Regions from separate parts of the Arthrobacter arabinosi genome, predicted to be linked through region 2. Evidence: riboswitches for the same ligand, from Rfam matches in the RefSeq annotation. Region 2 holds a riboswitch; the other holds the start of a gene.

Region 1 (4,323 bases), on a different contig from region 2:
GGGAGCACGAGCGACCGGAAGCCGTCGTTGCCGGCCACAGGGAACCAGCCGAGGGTGACCGCGAAGACCACGGCGAGCATGATGCCCACCCAGAACTGGGGGAGGGAGGCGAAGAACACCTCGACGGCACGGCCGGCGCCGTCGAGCGCGCGCCCCCGGCCGACCGTCAGGAGGGTGCACGCGAGGGCGATCACCCAGGCGAAGAGAAGGGCGAGCCCGGCGAGCTGCAGCGTCGGCAGGATCTGCGGCCCGATGATCTCCAGGACAGGGACCTTGAAGATGTACGAGACGCCGAAGTCGCCCGTGACGAGGTCGCCGAGATAGGAGAGGTACTGGACGGGGACGGGCTGGTCGAGCCCGTACTCGGCGCGGACCGCCGCGACCGTGTCCGCGGACGGCGAGGAGCCCGCACCGCCGAGGATCGCCGTGATCGGATCGCCCGGAGTCAGGCGCAGGACGAAGAACGTGAGGGTCACCGCCGCCCAGAGGACGAACAGGCTACCGGCCGCCCGCCTCGCGATGACCTTTCCGGCGGTACCGGCGGTCGCCGTCGTGCGGGGTGCTGCAGTGAGGGAATCGAGGGACTGGGTGCTCATTCGGAATCCACCGTCGTGACGTCGTAGAGGTAGGGGAGGGACAGGCTCGGCTCGAGGGCGAGGTTCCGGTAGCGGTCGCTCCGGAGTGCCACCTGGCTGGCCTGGTTGTAGAGGGGCAGCTGCAGGGCGTTGTCGCTCACGATCTGCTGCGCCCGGTAGTACAGGTCCGCGCGTTGCGTGGGATCGTCCGTGGCGAGGGCGTCGTTGAGGATGCCGTCCAGCTCCGGGTTGCGGAAGCCCGATCCGTTGGGTACGAAGCCCGCTGATTCCGTGTACTCGGAGGAGAACACGATCCGCAGGACGTCGGCCGTGTTGGTGTTCCAGTAGTCGGCACGGAGGTCGTAGTCGAAGGTGTTGCCGAGTTCGCTGACGGTCGCGCCGTCCCCGTTCTCGATGAGTACCTCGAACCCGGCCTTCTTCGCCGTCGCCTGGATCTGCGTGACGAGGGCCTGATGCGCGGCGGGCCACGCGCCGGGTGTGTAGGGGAAGTGGACGGTCAGGCGCTCGCCGTTCTTCACGCGGTAGCCTTCGTCGTCGCGCTCCGTCCAGCCGGCCTCGTCGAGCAGGCGCGAGGCCTCCTCCGGGTCGGGATCGTAGACGTGCTCGAAGTCGGGGGAGTAGAAGCCGGTGGCGGAGCTCAGCGGCCCGCCGGCCCGCGTCACGGTGCCGAAGTAGACGCTGGTGATGCCGGCGTCGACGTACGCGCTGCGCAGGAACGCCTTGCGGACGTCGATGTCGTCGAACGGTGCACGCGTCGTGTTGAGGATCAGGTTGGTCGGATTGCCCGGCCTGTCCTGCAGGATCAGCTCGACGTTCGGGTCCGCCCCGGCCTCGTCGACATGGACGGACGGCATGAGGTCCAGGGCATCGACCTGACCGGCCCGCAGGAGTCCGTAGCGCGTGGAGTCCTCCGGGACGATCCTCCATTCGATCTTCTCGATGTGCGCGGGACCCTCGTGCTGCGCGTACGGCGGGGCCGAGTTGTAGTCCTCGTTCCGGACCAGGCTGACCCTGGACTGGGGTACGTAGTCCACGATCCTGTAGGGTCCGGTCCCCACGGGAGCGTTGCAGTTCTCGGCCTGGGGGCGCTCGAGCGCCGCCGGTGATTCTATGCCGAGGAACGGCTGCGCGAGCACCTCGAGGAACGCCGCGTACGGGCGGTTGAGGGTGACGACGGCCGTGGTCTCGTCCACGACCTCCGTGCCCACGTACGGCGTGAGGTAGCCGCCGGCCGTCCCGGACTGCGTGTCGGGATCGATCATGTGGTCGAGGTTGGCCTTGACCGCCTCCGCGGTGAGCTTGGTGCCGTCGGTGAACCAGACGTCGTCGCGCATGGTGAAGGTGTAGGTGAGGCCGTCCTCGGAGACCGACCAGTCCGCGGCCAGCCATGGGTGGATGGCGCCCTCGCTGTCCTGGGAGACCAGTGAGTCGAGGTAGTTCGCCGCGATGGATGCCTGTGGCATGTCGCCGTTGACGTGGGGGTCCAGGCAGGAGATGTCCTTGCCCGTGGCGAACACGAAGGTGTCGTCCTCGCCGGCGGCCGCTGACCCCCCGCAGCCGCTCGTGGTGAGGACCAGTCCCGCCGCCGCGGCGAGCAGGGCGATGCTGCGGGGTGCGGAGGGGTGGGGTGCAGGCGGGCGGGGGGATCGGCGGGTGGGCCGGGGAGTGGCGGTGCTGGGACTTGCTGTTCTCACGCGGTGCTCCTGAATCATCGCCCGATGGAGGGCTGATACAGGTCGCCGGCAGGCGCCCCGGGCATGCAGGAGCACGGAGGGACAGACCAACGAAAGCGAGTAGCTTCTCCATCGGTCCTGGCAGTAGCACCGTTCCCCGTTGCTACACGGGGAGGGTTGCTGCGGCGTCGTCGATCCAGGTCTCTCGGCCGCTCGGGATGGTTATGGGTCCAGCTAAGCGCACGGGACGGCGGGGACGCCAGAGGCCCCCGTCACAATCGGTCACGCAGCGTTACGGGAGGAGGCACAGGGCCACACCGCGCCGCCGTGATCCGCGCCAGAGCGCCGTCGAGCGGCTTACAGTCCGTCGGCCGCGTGGAAGGTGCGCAGCGCCTCGACGACGAGCCTGTGGTCCTCGAGCTGCGGAAGGCCGGAGACGGTCACGGTGGCAACGGGGCCGACGTCCTTGATGTACAGGGGGAACGAGCCGCCATGCGCTGCGTAGATCGTCGTGTCGAACAGGGGATCGTCCTCCACGCGCCCTCCGTTCCGCCGCCCGCGGAGGCCGACGAGCAGGGAGGGAACGAGATAGCGTTCGGCCGTGAGGCTCTTGGCGTCGAGCCAGTAGTCGTTGTCGGGCGTGGTGCCGTCGAGCGCGGCACGGAACAGGATGTGGTCCGGCCGCCGGATGCAGACCGCGATCGGCAGGTTGCGTCCTACCCCGAGCTGGACGAGCAACTGCCCCAGGGCGACGGCGTCGTCGTTCGTGAAGCGGGTGAACTGGAGTTCGGCGACTTCCCTCTCGACCGTCTCGATCAGCGCTTCGAGCGCCTCGGCAGACTGGTTGCTGCCGCCGTCGGGATCGAACGACTGGACGGCAGAAGGGAGGGCGTCATTGCTCATCTCCCTAATTTACGTGGTTCACGGGACGTGGCGGGTTTTTCCTCGGTCGGCGAGCAATTTTTCCGGGGATGCGGTGCGGGTACCACGTGTGCCAGTCACCCTGGTCGACGTCAGAGTCCGGGTGCGCAGGGACCCGTGCCGAGAAGCGCGAGACCGGCGAGATCGCCCTCCCCGAAGGAGAGCTGTCCGACGTTCTCCGCATACATCAGCTGACCGGGGTCATCCACATGATCGAGCCCGACGACGTGCGCGAGCTCATGCATGATCGTCGCCCGCAGGTACGCGCGCCCGTCCGGGTAACCGAGGGAGGTGGCCGCGTCGGTCGTGTCGAGCTGCACCTGCCCGCCCACGTACACCAGCGGTTGCCCGGGTGCCTGGGCGTAGTCGCTGCCGCCCAGCCCGGCGACGTCCCCGGCCAGGCCCGGGATCTCCGCCTCACTGGTCCAGGTGAAGAGCACCGGCACCCACGCCTTCCCGTACAGCTCCGGCTGGTAGAGGTCGCGCTCCTCGCTGGGCGCCTCCGTCGTCGTGCCGTCGTCGACGAACCGCAGGCCCGTGGCGGCCGACACCGCCGCCACGGCCTCCTGTACCAGCCCCTCCGACCCGATCGGGGCGTTGTCCGGCCGGACGACGTAGTGCACGGGCCGGCACGGATCGTAGGCCACCCATGGCTGGTCCTCGACGGGCGAGTCCATCAGCGTGAACGCCGTCGACGCCGGTGCGGGTGGGGGCGTCCCCAGCGGAATGTCGCTGGCCTCGACTCCGCGCGGCGGGACGTCGGCGCCCGGCACGTAGGGCAGCGCGACCGGCAGGACGAAGCGGTCGAACAGCGGCGGCGTCGCGTACAGGGCTGCGATCAGGAGCAGGGCGGCCACCGTGCCGAAGCGCCGCTTCCGGCGCCTTCGACCGGGCGACGAGTGCTTCCGGGGCGGCCCGTACACCGGTGCGGCCCGCCAGGGTGGGGGGGCGGACGGCGTGCCGAGGGCGTCGTCGAGCGACCACTGCGGGATCCTGCCCGACGGCGACCGCCGGACGGCCTCCAGCCGTGCGTCGCGGCCCTCGTGGTACCACTCACGATCCATTGCCCCCATGCGCCCCGCGCTTCCCCCCGCCGACTGATGTCCGTCCCATCCTGCTGTGCTGTTGCCGCA
Region 2 (4,323 bases):
CGTGAGCGGGCCGTCAGGATGAATGGTTGCTCCAGGACGCCCTCGAGTTCGTTCCGGAGGACCTGCGACAGCGTCCCGAAGATCGCCAGTGCCAGGGTGAGGGCAGGGAGCACCAGGGCGGCGATGCCCTGGTTCCCGCCGATGGGGAACCAGTGCAGGGTGAACGAGAAGACGATCAGCAGCGCGAAGCCGATGATGAACGTCGGCGTCGCGGCGAAGACCACCTCGATGCCGGAGACGATCGACCGGATCCAGGGCGCCCGCTGGGCGGACAGCACGGCGACCGCGAGCGTGAGGGGCAGGGCCACGACGACGGCGGCTGCCGCGAGTGCCGCCGTCGCGCCGATCTGCTGCCCGATCGCTTCCGTGACGGGAAGGCGCAGCCGGTAGGACTGCCCGAGGTCGCCCTGCAGGAGGTTCCCGAGGTAGCTGCCGTACTGGACGGGGAAGGGCTGGTCCAGGAGGTAGTCGGCCCGGACCTGCGCGAGGGTCTCGGCGGTGGGCCGGGCGTCGGGACCGCCGAGGATGAGCAGCGCCGTGTCGCCCGGGATCAGGTACACCGCGAGGAAGGTCAGCGTCGCGGCGCCCCAGAGGACGCCGACGCCGACGGCGAGTCGCGTGAGGACGCGTCGGAGCACGGCCACCTACTCGGCCTTCCACGCGTAGGTGAGGACCGGCACGGGGTGCGAGGTGTCCACCGCGACGTCGCGCACGGTGTTCGCGTAGGCGAACTGGCTCGGGTTCTCGTACAGCGGTACGCCCGGCACGATCTCGAGCAACCGGTGCTGGGCCTTCGAGTAGGCCTCCTGTGCGACGGGGCCGTCGTCGGCCTCGCGGGCCGTCTCCAGCAGGTCGTCGAGGTGCGGGTCGTCGACGTGGGACGAGTTCTGGCCGATCCGCTCACCCGTGATCTCGGAGGAGTGGTAGCGGATGAACAGGACGTCGGTGGTGTTGGTGTGCCACACGCCGGCCAGGGCGTCGTAGTCCCCCGCGTAGCGGAGTTCGGTGAGTTGCGCCTGGGGGAGCTGGTTGATCCGGAGGTCGAAGCCGACCTTCCGCGCCTCACCCTGGAGCTGCACGAGCAGCGGGCTCGGCGTGGAACTCTCCACCGTGGGCACCTCGACCGTGAGCCGCTTCCCGTCCCTGGTGCGGAAGCCCTCGTCGTCCCGCCCGGTCCAGCCGGCGTCGTCGAGCAGTTGGTTCGCCCGCTCGGGGTCGTAGGTCAGGACGCCTTCCACGGACGGGTCGTAGTACCTGCTCTCCTTCGACAGGAAGCCGTCGATCGGGGTGTAGGTGCCGAAGCCGAGGCTCTCCGTGACGGCTTCCGTGTCCACTGCGGCAGCGAAGGCCTGCCGGACCGCGAGGTCGTCGAACGGCGCACGGTTGAGGTTGAAGCTGAGCACGTAGGGGCTGCCGGTGCGGGGCAGGTTCTCGTAGGTGAAGTCCGGGTCCGCCTGCACCGCGGCGGCGTTCTGCGGTGCGAGGTTCTCCGTCAGGTCGTACTGGCCCGAGACGAGGGACTGGTGGCGGATGACGGGTTCGCTGACGAGGGTGACCTCGACGCCGTCGAGGTACGCCTCACCGTCACCCTCGAGCCACTCGGGCGCCCAGTCGTAGCCGGCCCGCTTGGTGTAGCTGATGCTCTGGCCCGGCTTGTAGTCGGCGACGGTGAACGGGCCGGTACCGATGGGCTTCTGGCACAGCGTCTCCGGCGACTCGGCGATGGCCTTGCCCGAGTTCATGCCGAGCCACGACTGCGCGAGCGTGTAGAGGAACGGCGTGTAGGGGTACGCGAGGTGGGCCTCGAAGGTGTACTCGTCGATCACCGTCCCGTCCACGTACGGGGCGATGTACGCGGCGGCGAGGGGGGACTTCGTGGCGGGGTCCCTCATGTGTTCGAAGTTCTGCCCGAGGACCTCGGCGTTCCAGGGCGAGCCGTCGCTGAACGTGACGCCCTCCTTGAGGTGGAACGTGTAGGTTCTGCCGTCCGGGGAGACGTCCCAGGACTCGGCGAGGTGGGGTGCGATGTCCCCGTCCTCGTCGAGCGTCACCACGTTGTCGTAGATGAGGCGGCCGAGGAACTGCTGCTGGGTGGCGGAGATGCCGTGGCCGTCGAGGCAACCCGGCTCGGCCGAGATGGAGACGTCGAGGATGCCGCCGGACACCGGCTCGGCGTCCGGCGCCGACGAGGAGTCCGCCGGGCCGGCGCAACCGCTGAGCAGGACCGCGACGGTGACGGCTGACAGCGCCGTGAGATGCCGGAAGAGCGGCTGATTCCGGGCAGGGGGAATTACTGATGCATTCATGGGGAATTCCTCGGGGACGTTCCGGCGCAGCGCGCAGCGCAATGCGTCGGGAAATGAAGAGAAAGGGGGCAGACGCACGAAAGGCGCCGGGTTCGTGCTAGGGGAGGGCCGTACAACTCACGGTGAGTGCCTTTCGCAGTGCTCTTGCCTGCGCCGGACCGGCACAAAGTGCCATGGCGGAGGCCGCTTCGTCATCCGAACCACCCGGGAACATGGGGTTGGTGTGCGGCCCAGTCGGAGCTTGGCGACCGCATCTCTTGAAGCTGGAATTACTATAGGCACGAAAAAGCGTCGGGCGGCGAAGAAGAAGTAATGTGACCGTCGGAATGCGGCGCGGTCATTCCGGAAACGTGCACGGTCCGGAAGGACGGCAGAAGAAGGTCCCCGCCGAACCGTGGTTGGCGGGGACCCCCTGTGGAAGACGCCGATCGTGCGGGTGCCGGAGATACTACGTCCCGGCGTGCTCCTCGACGTCGGTCGAGGCGAGCGCGCCGCCGACCACCAACACGATACCGAGCACCAGGTTCGCCCAGTTGGTGGCTGCGTTGATGGACAGGAAGTTGGCGGCGACGTCGGCAGTCACGAAGAGGCCGTAGATCCAGAGCACCAGGAAGAAGACGCCTGCTCCGAGAAGGTAGTAGCGTGCTTCGACCGGTTGCCGCGCCAGGACGATGCCGGCGGCGCCCACGAGTGCGTAGAGGACACTCAGCAGGACGCTTGTCTGGAAGATGCCGAGGAACAACGCGGAGGAGTTGCTCGCGAAGGCCAGGGTGTTGTAGTTCGAGGTGATTCCCGGGATGAGACTGAGTACCCCGATCAGAAGCATCAGCCCCCCGGCAACGAGGGCCAATGTGCGTGACGCGACGCCCGAATGGGCATGGGCACGCTTGGGGTTGAGTGCGGAGGAGGACATGACCGTTTTCCTTCGACGAATCGTTGGGTGTCTGACCCCTCAAGGATGCGGCGCCGTCAGCGTCAGCAGTAGGGAACAATGTCCCTACTGGGTTCGCGTACCTGCGGTCGGAGAGCCGGACGGCGGCGAGGAGGCGGGCGGTACGGGCGCCGGCGGGGCCTCGGACCGGGGTGAGCGTGCCGCACGCAGAGCGTAGAGGATCGTCAGCAGATCGATGCCCTCCTGCCCGAAGGCGCCGGCCAGTGGGGGGACGAGCCCCAGCGCTGCGCACACCATCAGCAGGAGGCTCAGCGCAATGCCGATCCCGATGCTCTGCAGCGCTATCCGCAGGGTGCGTTTCCCGATGAGCACGGCCTCGGTGACTTTCGCGAGGTCGTCGACGGTGATGATGACCTCCGCCGATTCGCTGGCCGCCGTCGACCCCCGCGCACCCATGGCGATCCCGACGTCGGCGGCCGCGAGGACCGGGGCGTCGTTGACGCCGTCGCCCACCATGATCACCGGGCGTCCGGGGAGGGTCCGGACGATCTCCACCTTGTCGGAGGGAAGGCAGTCGGTGTGGATGGTGGACACTCCGGCCTCCCGCGCGATGTGGCGTGCAGTGGCTTCGACGTCGCCGGTGAGCATGAGCACGTCGCGCACACCGAGCGCGACGAGCGAGCTGACCGTGGCGGGCGCTGCGCTGCGCAGGGCGTCCCGCAGGATGATGACCCCGGCGAAGCGCTCGCCGACCCCCACGTAGACGGCAGTCTCACCCGGCGAGAGGGGCGGGGCCGGGACACGCCCCACGAGGCTTTCCAGGAAGCGGCGTTTGCCGACGGTGACCGTCGTCCCCGCGACCTGCGCGCGCACGCCGTCGGTGGCGACCTCCTGTGCCCCGCTCACAGGATGGAGGGTCAGCCCGCGCTCTGCGGCTTCGGCGGTGATGGCGGCGGCCAGGACATGCGTGGAGTACTGCTCCGCGGATGCGGCAAGAGCCAGGACCTCGCCCTCGCTGAGGGGTCCGGCCGTCGGCGAGAGCAGGATCGCGCCGACCAGCGGCGTGCCGGAGGTCAGGGTGCCGGTCTTGTCGAAGGCCACGCTCCGGGCCCGGGCGAGCTGCTC

What was found. Region 2 has a riboswitch for S-adenosylmethionine ahead of ACX80P_RS02265 (ABC transporter substrate-binding protein). Riboswitches for the same ligand answer to the same signal wherever they lie in the genome.
Region 1: it holds a riboswitch for S-adenosylmethionine, as region 2 does, so the genes downstream of both, ACX80P_RS07000 (ABC transporter substrate-binding protein) here and ACX80P_RS02265 (ABC transporter substrate-binding protein) in region 2, are expected to answer to the same signal.

The regions. Positions count from the first base shown of each region.
Region 1 is NZ_JBTNDF010000002.1:607,314-611,636, reverse strand. Features, by position in the region: gene ACX80P_RS07005 (ABC transporter permease) at 1-596, opposite strand, end outside; gene ACX80P_RS07000 (ABC transporter substrate-binding protein) at 593-2,290, opposite strand; SAM riboswitch class I at 2,396-2,494, opposite strand; gene ACX80P_RS06995 (heme-degrading domain-containing protein) at 2,627-3,172, opposite strand; gene ACX80P_RS06990 (matrixin family metalloprotease) at 3,283-4,254, opposite strand.
Region 2 is NZ_JBTNDF010000001.1:472,002-476,324, forward strand. Features, by position in the region: gene ACX80P_RS02260 (ABC transporter permease) at 1-644, opposite strand, end outside; gene ACX80P_RS02265 (ABC transporter substrate-binding protein) at 645-2,306, opposite strand; SAM riboswitch class IV at 2,442-2,569, opposite strand; gene ACX80P_RS02270 (DUF4383 domain-containing protein) at 2,755-3,219, opposite strand; gene ACX80P_RS02275 (heavy metal translocating P-type ATPase) at 3,304-4,323, opposite strand, start outside.